4 regions of the Paenibacillus sp. FSL H7-0735 genome follow, and region 2 is predicted to be linked to each of the others. Evidence: riboswitches for the same ligand, from Rfam matches in the RefSeq annotation. Region 2 holds a riboswitch; each other region holds the start of a gene.
What was found. Region 2 has a riboswitch for cobalamin ahead of metE (5-methyltetrahydropteroyltriglutamate--homocysteine S-methyltransferase). Riboswitches for the same ligand answer to the same signal wherever they lie in the genome.

Region 1: linked by a shared signal. The riboswitch ahead of NSS82_RS04795 (DUF4430 domain-containing protein) and the one ahead of metE (5-methyltetrahydropteroyltriglutamate--homocysteine S-methyltransferase) in region 2 are both predicted to bind cobalamin.
Region 3: linked by a shared signal. The riboswitch ahead of NSS82_RS04130 (S-layer homology domain-containing protein) and the one ahead of metE (5-methyltetrahydropteroyltriglutamate--homocysteine S-methyltransferase) in region 2 are both predicted to bind cobalamin.
Region 4: linked by a shared signal. The riboswitch ahead of NSS82_RS02655 (anaerobic ribonucleoside triphosphate reductase) and the one ahead of metE (5-methyltetrahydropteroyltriglutamate--homocysteine S-methyltransferase) in region 2 are both predicted to bind cobalamin.

Annotation. Positions count from the first base shown of each region.
Region 1 covers NZ_JBBOZH010000001.1:1,101,415-1,103,617, reverse strand. The annotation lists gene NSS82_RS04795 (DUF4430 domain-containing protein) at 1-1,054, opposite strand, end outside; cobalamin riboswitch at 1,225-1,427, opposite strand; gene NSS82_RS04790 (GAP1-N2 domain-containing protein) at 1,555-2,203, opposite strand, start outside.
Region 2 covers NZ_JBBOZH010000001.1:5,223,452-5,225,654, reverse strand. The annotation lists gene NSS82_RS23815 (undecaprenyl-diphosphate phosphatase) at 1-436, shown strand, start outside; cobalamin riboswitch at 536-741, shown strand; gene metE (5-methyltetrahydropteroyltriglutamate--homocysteine S-methyltransferase) at 897-2,203, shown strand, end outside.
Region 3 covers NZ_JBBOZH010000001.1:933,204-935,406, forward strand. The annotation lists gene NSS82_RS04125 (cellulase family glycosylhydrolase) at 1-561, opposite strand, end outside; cobalamin riboswitch at 904-1,104, shown strand; gene NSS82_RS04130 (S-layer homology domain-containing protein) at 1,269-2,203, shown strand, end outside.
Region 4 covers NZ_JBBOZH010000001.1:595,666-597,868, reverse strand. The annotation lists gene NSS82_RS02660 (MTH1187 family thiamine-binding protein) at 1-219, opposite strand, end outside; cobalamin riboswitch at 598-832, shown strand; gene NSS82_RS02655 (anaerobic ribonucleoside triphosphate reductase) at 1,075-2,203, shown strand, end outside.

The sequences.
Region 1 (2,203 bases), 4.1 Mb from region 2:
CCAACGTGGCCCGTGGTCCCTCAATCGTTACAGGAGCGTAGATGAGTGAGCTCTGAACGGAGGATTTGGAAAAATCGTATAGCTTACTGTTGCTTCCTTTATACAGCAAATTATACGCAACCAGCGCCTGAAGTCCTTGCTCTGTCGCCAGAACATTACTGCTTCCACCACGGCTATGGGTGAAGCTACCATCAGCTAGACGATAGCTAAGCAGGTTCTCCATTAGATCCACTTTGTTTTTGGTGTATTCTAATCCACTAGGATCAACTCCGAAGGATGTGAGTCCAAGGATTGCTTGTGCGCTACTTTCAGCACTGTCACCGTAACCCCCATGGCTATCTTGAGCTGCAGATAACCAAGCTACGGCTTGTAGCCCTGCTAAGTAGGCTTCGGGATTATTTTTATGTGCCGCCAGAGCCGTCAAGGTTATCGCTGTCATATCAGGCTCACTTGCGCCTGAAGTTAATGCAAAGCCCCCATCCGGATTCTGTTTGGAGAGAATCTCCGTAAGGAGCTTATCCGCCGTCCATTTCGCGTCACTTGGGATATTATATTTACCAGAATCCAGCGCAAGTAAAGCATATACCGGATTATTTAGCGTCTGTTCACTGAGCTTGCTGTTATTATAAATTTTCTCAATCAGATTATAGCCAGGAGTCGTTCCGTTACCAGCAAAGCTAGTAGGATCTGCACCAATCGCTCTCACTGCGAGCACGATTCGAGCATAATCGGTTACATTGGCGAAATTGCCAGCTGCATCCTTTACTTTTTTCTCAAGCTCTGAATGGTAACTGGCTGGCAGCTTATATCCTGCTTGCGCTAATCCAATAGCTTGCCAATCCGATTGCACGCCACCTTTCAAGAGATATTCTGCAGCCGCATAAGTCGCATCCGCAACATTAATCCGCTCCGCAGCAGTTGCTTCCAGACCGGAGCCAGCGCTCGCTTCTGCAAATATTTGTCCTGCCGGAGCAAGAGATGTTCCTAGAATTGAAATGACCATGAATAAGGCCAGCCCAAGTGCTACAAACTTGGAAGACATGATTTTCTTCATTGTTTAACCTCTTTCTGTATAAGAATGGGTACTGCTGGGAATAAGACGCATAACATAAAGACCGCCCCTTTGGAGGGCGGTCAGGGAAGATTACAAATCGAGGCTGAGGCGCTTGCTTCCTGCCAACAGTCCATCTGTATATGTTCCACATTCTTACCCCACGAAGAATAGAAACGCTCACGAAAAAGGCAGGTCTCCTGGCTGATGCTTCATCGCTGTTCTTCACCTTCCCACCCTACCTTCGGGGCAGTGGCTTATAGAAGAAAAACTCCGCACATACAGTGGCGGGACCGCGCCGGACTCTTGCACCGGACTTCCCTTTTAAGCAGACGACTAGATTGATAGAGTCTGCACCTTTTCCAGTATGTAGTATCTTATTTTGACATCCATAATCATATCTATTAATACATAGCATGTCTATAGAAAAGCTTAGTATGGGCAGCAAAAAAATGAACAGCAATACACCACCTGCCGGTAGGTATTGCTGTTCAGAAAGCTTGTTATTCGGCTGTTCCTTCCGGACTTGCAGTTGAGGAGGGTTCAGCACTTGAATCAGAAGCTGGTGGAATATTAGGGTCGGGATCTACGATCAATGTAAATCTTCCGGCCTTGATCATACTTTTCTCTAGAATTGTCGCTCCAGGCTCCAATGTAACCTCAACCTGATAGGATGGTTGTTCACCTTCAGTCACAGCTGTTGCGGAAGGCAACCCAGTGCTGTCCTCAGTATCAGAGGAAGGCGTAGGAGACGGAGAAGCATCAGCTACTGCGTTAGGAGCATCTGCACCTTCTGCTGTTCCTCCAGTAGTGCCAGCGGCATCTGAATCGTCAGCGGCGTTTCCCTCATCCGTCCCATCCGTTGACGGCACTGGACAAGTGCCATTCGTAGCAGCGACCTTAAAGCTTTTATCTATCTCTGTAGACGAAGACATTAAACTAATCTCAGTCGGTTGAAACTGCACACAGTCATCTGCACTTGCGAAGGTGAACACCAATATGCTGCTCCCCTTATCTCCTTCGTCGCTCTGATCCTTCAAGTATACTGAAGCCGGAGGCAGCTCATTACCTGCACTCTGAACAGGGGTCGGCTCAGGGCTTGTCCCCGGCAGAGCAGTCTTCGTATCATCCGGGCGTAGCATACTGAATACG
Region 2 (2,203 bases):
GGCTATATTAATGATTATTGCGGATCTGTTTGGGCCGAAGAAGATCAGAACTGAGAGTGTAGATCAGATTACATACAAACAGGCACTTGGTGTAGGTCTTGTACAGTGTTTTTCGTTATGGCCTGGATTTTCACGCTCGGGCTCGACGATTTCTGGTGGCGTAATCCTCGGGATGAGCCATCGTGCCGCTGCTGATTTTACGTTTATTATGGCAGTACCCATCATGGCAGGTGCCAGTCTGTTGTCACTGATGAAGAACTGGCAATATTTCACCATGGACGCGCTGCCGTTTTTTATTGCAGGCTTTATTAGTGCCTTCCTATTTGCGCTGTTATCGATGCGTTTCTTCTTAAAACTGATCAATCGTATCAAGCTCTTACCGTTTGCTATATACCGTATAATTCTTGCTGCTGTAGTATATTTCGTATTTTTCTAAGTCCGTTATAAGGAATCGATATAACAGAAGCCCCAGTAATCTATTGCAGATTGCTGGGGCTTTCACGTATGATGACATCAGATTAAGACACTCAAATGATGAATGATATCGGAGACAGGTGCTGACCGGAAAATAGTAATTCGGTAGGCTTAATAGGGAAATTCGGTTCGAAGCCGATGCGGTCCCGCCACTGTAACGGAAGAATCTCGAGCAACAGAGGTCACTGGCAATTTACTACTGCTGGGAAGACTGCTCAAGATGTTGACGCCGCTAGCCAGGAGACCTGCCTGTTTCAACAGCACTGCTTCACCTACGGAAGATAGGGAGGTGTTAGACGTTAACCATGGGTATATCATGGGCGTCTTTCCCTTTGACTTTTTTAGGGAAGGGCGCTCTTTTTTATAGGAAAGCAAGTAGTTTTGGAGTTTGAAATAAGAGATTGAAGAGGGAGTGTATCGAAATGACGAATAAGGTAAAAGTAAGCAATCTTGGATATCCGAGAATCGGAAAGAACCGCGAATGGAAAAAGGCACTGGAGGCATTCTGGCAGGGGAAAATAAATGAGGAGCAATTCCGCTCCGAAATGGCAGCAATCCAGCTGCAGCATTTGAAGACCCAGCAAGAAGCAGGAATTGAGCTTATTCCGGTAAATGATTTTACATTTTATGATCATGTGTTGGATGCGGCTGTTATGTTTGGAATCGTACCTCCACGGTATGCGTATGATGGCGGCGACATCGGGCTTGATCTTTATTTTGCAATGGCCCGTGGTAATGCTGAGGCTACTGCCTGCGAGATGACCAAATGGTTCAATACGAACTATCACTATATCGTTCCAGAGATCGGCACACAAACACCACGCCTGACTGAAAACAAACCTCTAGCGGCTTATCGTTTTGCTAAATCGCAGGCAGGGATTGAAGGTAAACCGGTACTTTTAGGTCTGTATACCTTCCTTAAGCTGTCCAAAGGTTACGCAGCGGCAGATATCGCCAAGATTGCTGCACGTTTTGTTCCAGTCTATGTTCAACTGCTACAGGAACTGAAGCAAGAAGGGGTAAGCTGGGTACAAATCGATGAGCCAGCGATTGTTACAGGCATAAGTAAAGAAGAATTAACACTGCTTAACTCGATATACACAGACATTGCCGGCTCCGTGCCGGGCTTGAATATTATTTTACAGACGTATTTTGAAGCTGCTGAGCCGCTGGAGGCACTGCTAGAGCTGCCTGTTCAAGGCTTGGGTCTTGACTTTGTGCACGATGGTGGAACGAATCTGGCTTCCATCGAACGTCTTGGCTGGCCGAAGGACAAATGGCTGGGTGCCGGAATTATTGATGGACGGAACATTTGGCGTTCCGATTTAGACGCTAAGCTGCAACTGGTAGAAAAGCTCAGCGTTCATGTACCGCTTGATCGTCTTATTCTTCAGCCTTCTTGCAGTCTGCTGCATGTCCCAGTCACCGTTCAAGGTGAAGTGAAGCTGAAGGCGACAGTTAAGAATGCGTTAGCCTTTGCCGATGAGAAGCTTAAAGAGCTTAGTCTGCTCGGAGCAGCCGTCGCAGATAAAGGAGAAGCTTCTCAAGCAGCGCTGGCCGCTAGTCGTGAAGCAATTGCAGCGTTCCGCGCACTACCTGAGCGTGGCCGTAAGGATGTGGCGGAGCAAGTGCTTGCACTTGCAGCTCTACCAGACCAACGCAGTCTGCCTTTTGCTGAGCGCTTAAAGGTGCAGCAAGAGAAATGGCAGCTTCCACTTCTGCCAACCAC
Region 3 (2,203 bases), 4.3 Mb from region 2:
GAACCGAGGCTCATTTATGCTCTCGAACATCAGCTTATCTGATTTGTCCTTAAAGCGATCGGCAATTTGAGTCCAGGCTGCATTATAACGCGCCAGCGTTTCATCGTGTTTTTCTTCCATATGGCTTACCCATAGCCAGGAATCATGATGGACATTAATCATGACATAAAGCTTGGCGTCCAGTGCCCAGCCGACAACTTCTTCCACACGGTCGAGGTAGGCTTTTTCTAGGGTATAGTCTGGTGCCGCACCCATGTGAGTATCCCAGGTCACAGGAATCCGAATACTTTTATAGCCTTGAGCGGCGATCTTTTTAATAAGTTCTTGGGTCACACGAGGATTGCCCCAGGAGGTTTCGTCCTCACCTGTAGCATCTAAAGTATTACCGAGGTTCCATCCGGGCTGCATTTCGTCTACATAGGATTGGATCTTACTCTTTGGCGCTGCCTTAGCTTGTTGCTCATCCTTAGTTGCAGCTGCAGCCATGGATGAGAACAGAGAGAGCAGAAGAGCGGTGACAAGTGTCAATGATAAGAAGGATTTCTGGATTCGCGTAGTCATTGAATTCTCCTTTGTGAGATAAATTTAGGATGCTTGGACCTGGCTTTGACGCTGTACTTGGTGGTTAGATGAACACGAACACCTCCACTGTTATTTTTGTAAACGCTTTCTGAATATACCCTAACATAGAATTCACTCAGCGAGTACCTTACTAATTTGTGGCAAATTCATATAAGAATTAGTGATTTAAATTAATTTTCCCCACAGTTGGATAAAGAAATTATTTAAATATCCCTACTCGTAGAAATTGGTTATTCAATAGGATTATCTCTAGCTGCCCGTTATACAAAAAAGAAATATAACATGACAAAAGCATATATATTAGATATGATGAAGCATGAAAATTTAAAATTAGAAATAGGTGCCAACTATGAATGTTGCGGAAGTACAATCATAGATTGGTTAAATGGAAAGCGGGTGTGAATCCCGCGCGGTCCCGCCGCTGTGAAAGAGGAGTCCTTGCAAAATGCCACTGGGAAACTGGGAAGGCAGTAAGGGTGATGATACTTGAGCCAGAATATCTGCCTTTTTCTGTTACACCATCAAACTCTACGATCGATAGAGAGGTGCTTGAATAGTGTTTGCCAGCTAGTATTGTGGTTCACTATCTTAACCTCTTGACGTTTATGTTGAGTGGTTTTTTTGTGGTTATAAGAAAGTTTATTCTGTTTTTTTATCATAGGTATGAAGGGAAGGGTTATGGAAAAATGAAGAAAAATAAGTTTTTAGCGTGGTTACTCATTGTAGCTGTATTTATCACGACATTCTCTACAAGTGTTATCCCGGCTCAAGCAAATGGAGCAAGCTCTACTCTTAAAGGGTACGTAACTGTAGCCGTAGAGAAATTCACCGTAGGCCAAGGGTATATTAAGGAACCTATTAAAGTTCCGATTTATGAAGGCGATAATGGCGCATCTTTAATAACACGTGCGCTAGGAGATGGGAATTATAGATATTTAGGAAATATAGATAGTGGTTTTTATTTATCAGAAGTTAAAGATAGTGGCAGAAGCGAAGTCAATATTCCACAATATATTTTAGATATGATTTCAGCTGATGGGAATACAGTCGGCACTAAAGCAGACCCAGAGTGGTTAAGTCAGTTTGACTATACTTCCATGTCGGGTTGGATGTATGCAGTAAATAATGTGTTTCCTCCGTTTGGGATGACCGATTATAAGCCTCAAGACGGTGATATCATTCGAACTCAGTTCACCACTTATGGCTATGGTTCTGATCTTGGTGGCTGGGGAGAAATCCCAGTTCAACTTGCCAATAAGGATGCTTTAACTGCGGAAATCGCCGAGATTAACAGTGACCCTAATAAAGAAACTATTTTGGACAGACCAGTAGTACAATCGGCAGTTTATCAAGCCTATTCCGTGCTCGAAAATATGGCAAGCTCTCAAATAAGTGTAGATCATGCACTTGTAGGGCTTAACCATGCATTAGACATAGAACCCCCTGTTATTACAGTAAGTGGCATACAAGATAAACAGGAAGTATCCAATAAAGAAATAAGCTTCAAAGTAGCTGTCACAGACAATGTATATAGTGACATCATTCCAGAAGTGAAGCTGAATGGTGTTACTTTATCACCTGCGAATGGGGAGTACAAAGCTTCTCTGAATTCAGGCAGTAA
Region 4 (2,203 bases), 4.6 Mb from region 2:
AGAGACACGTTCTGCACCTGCGGCAAAAGGAGACTCATGCAAAGCTTCTACCGCGGCAAAAATGCGTTGCAGAGGCCCTTCGATGATCGTCCCCATGGACGTAAGTTCATATGTAATCCCTTCTACTGTCTTCAGCACCCGCTGCATATCCGCAACATAGCTGCTAAGACTGGTACTGCCTGTTCCAATTGGAATAACTGTAACTTCAGCAATAGGCATGAGAATACCTCCTCGAAATTTTATAGTACCTATCTTCTTCCATTGTAACAATTCCACCGCTCTGTCACAAACTAAGCAAGATTATCCTCCCTTATCTCTTCTATTTCTTCTGATTACTCCAAAATATGACTTTGGGCTAAGAGTATTTTCTCATGCGCAAATTCTAGGGTCATCTGCACTATATTTATGGACTCTTTGTGGCATCTTTTCGGACAATTTATGAATCATTTCGCATCTCCCTGTGGATCAATTGTGGATTACTTATGGACAGCCTGTGGATCATTTGTGGAGTACTTTTAAAGAACCCGCTCCCCGCGCGGGTTTTCTAAAAAACTGTTTACAAACACAACATCTTGGGTTATTTTTATCTAACGACAACAAAATATAGTGGAGACAGGCGCTTTGATCCTTAACCGGATTTAGAGCTTAATAGGGAAGCGCGGTGAGAATCCGCTGCGGTCCCGCCACTGTAACCGGATGGCCTTCTTAAGCTTCTGGGAAGCTTGAGAATCCACATCTCCCGGCAGATGCCACTGAGGGTTAGGAACACCCTTGGGAAGGCGCCGAGAGATCCCACGGAAGCCAGGAGACCTACCTGTTTCGACGACACCAACTATTGATGCCTGCGAGGAACAGGGATGGTGTCCGCATGCGGTCATCTACGTAGAGACCTCTGCAAATATCCGTGTGGATATTTACATAACGCATCGGGCATTTTCTGCCATCCTCGGGTAGGGGATGCTTTTTTTATGTAATCAGAACAAATATACGACTGCTTATGGCAGTCCAACTTCCTATGGATATATGGATTTGATGATAGATGTTTTTCTTTTATACTGAGAGGAGAGCTGTACAATGACGTTGTTGGAGAGACAATTTAATGGAGTAGAAAATGCACGGGAAGTTCTTTTAGAAGAGCTCATTGATTTAGGCCGGGATATTATCGACAGTCGGGATATGGACCTATTGCGCGAGAATGCCAATTTGAATGGAGAGAGTTTCTCCGGTAAAATGAGCAAGTTCGGCAGTGAATATTCAAAATGGTACGCCCGCAATTTTACGATGCCGCCGCAGCTAGTGCAGGCTATTGATGACAATGTCGTCTATGTGCATGATCTGGATCAATACGCGATTGGAACGACGAACTGTATTTTTATCCCGTTTGATAAACTTCTCCGTGAAGGTTTCAATACCGGCAACGGCAGCGTTCGTCCTCCGAACTCAATAATGACTGCTATGTCTCTGGTAGCGATTATTTTCCAATCCCAGCAAAATGCTCAATATGGTGGTGTATCCGCCAATAAACTCGACTATGATCTGGCACCTTATGTAACCAAATCCTTCGCCAAGCTGTTCCGCAAGGGTCTGGATTATTTTGAAGAAGGACAAGCTGATGAATCTTTGGGCGAGATTACGATGAGCCGGACCGATCTGGCGGAGTTATATCCAAGAGCGTTCCGTTTTGCACTAAAGGAAACCGAAATCGAAACCCTGCAAGCGGCTGAAAGTATGGTACATAATCTGAATACCATGTCCAGCCGATCCGGTGGACAAATACCGTTTACCAGCATCAACTACGGTACTTGTACTTCACCAGAAGGTCAGCTTGTGATCAGTTCTCTGCTAACAGCAACTATGAACGGACTTGGCAGCGGAGAAACACCAGTGTTCCCGATTCAAATCTTCAAATGCAAGCAAGGAATCAATCAACAACAAGGCGATCCTAACTATGAACTGTTCCTAAAAGCGGCTGAATGTTCTGCGCGCAGACTATATCCAAACTTCGCTAATCTGGACGCTCCGCTCAACTTGCAGTATTATGATCCAAGTGATCCTGATACGGAGTTCGCTACAATGGGCTGCCGAACCCGAGTGCTCGGTGACCGTTTTGGTCGTAATCATTGCTCTGGAAAGGGCAACCTTTCCTTTAATACACTGAATCTGGTTCGGCTAGGTCTGGCACACGGCACAGTAACAGGCAGAC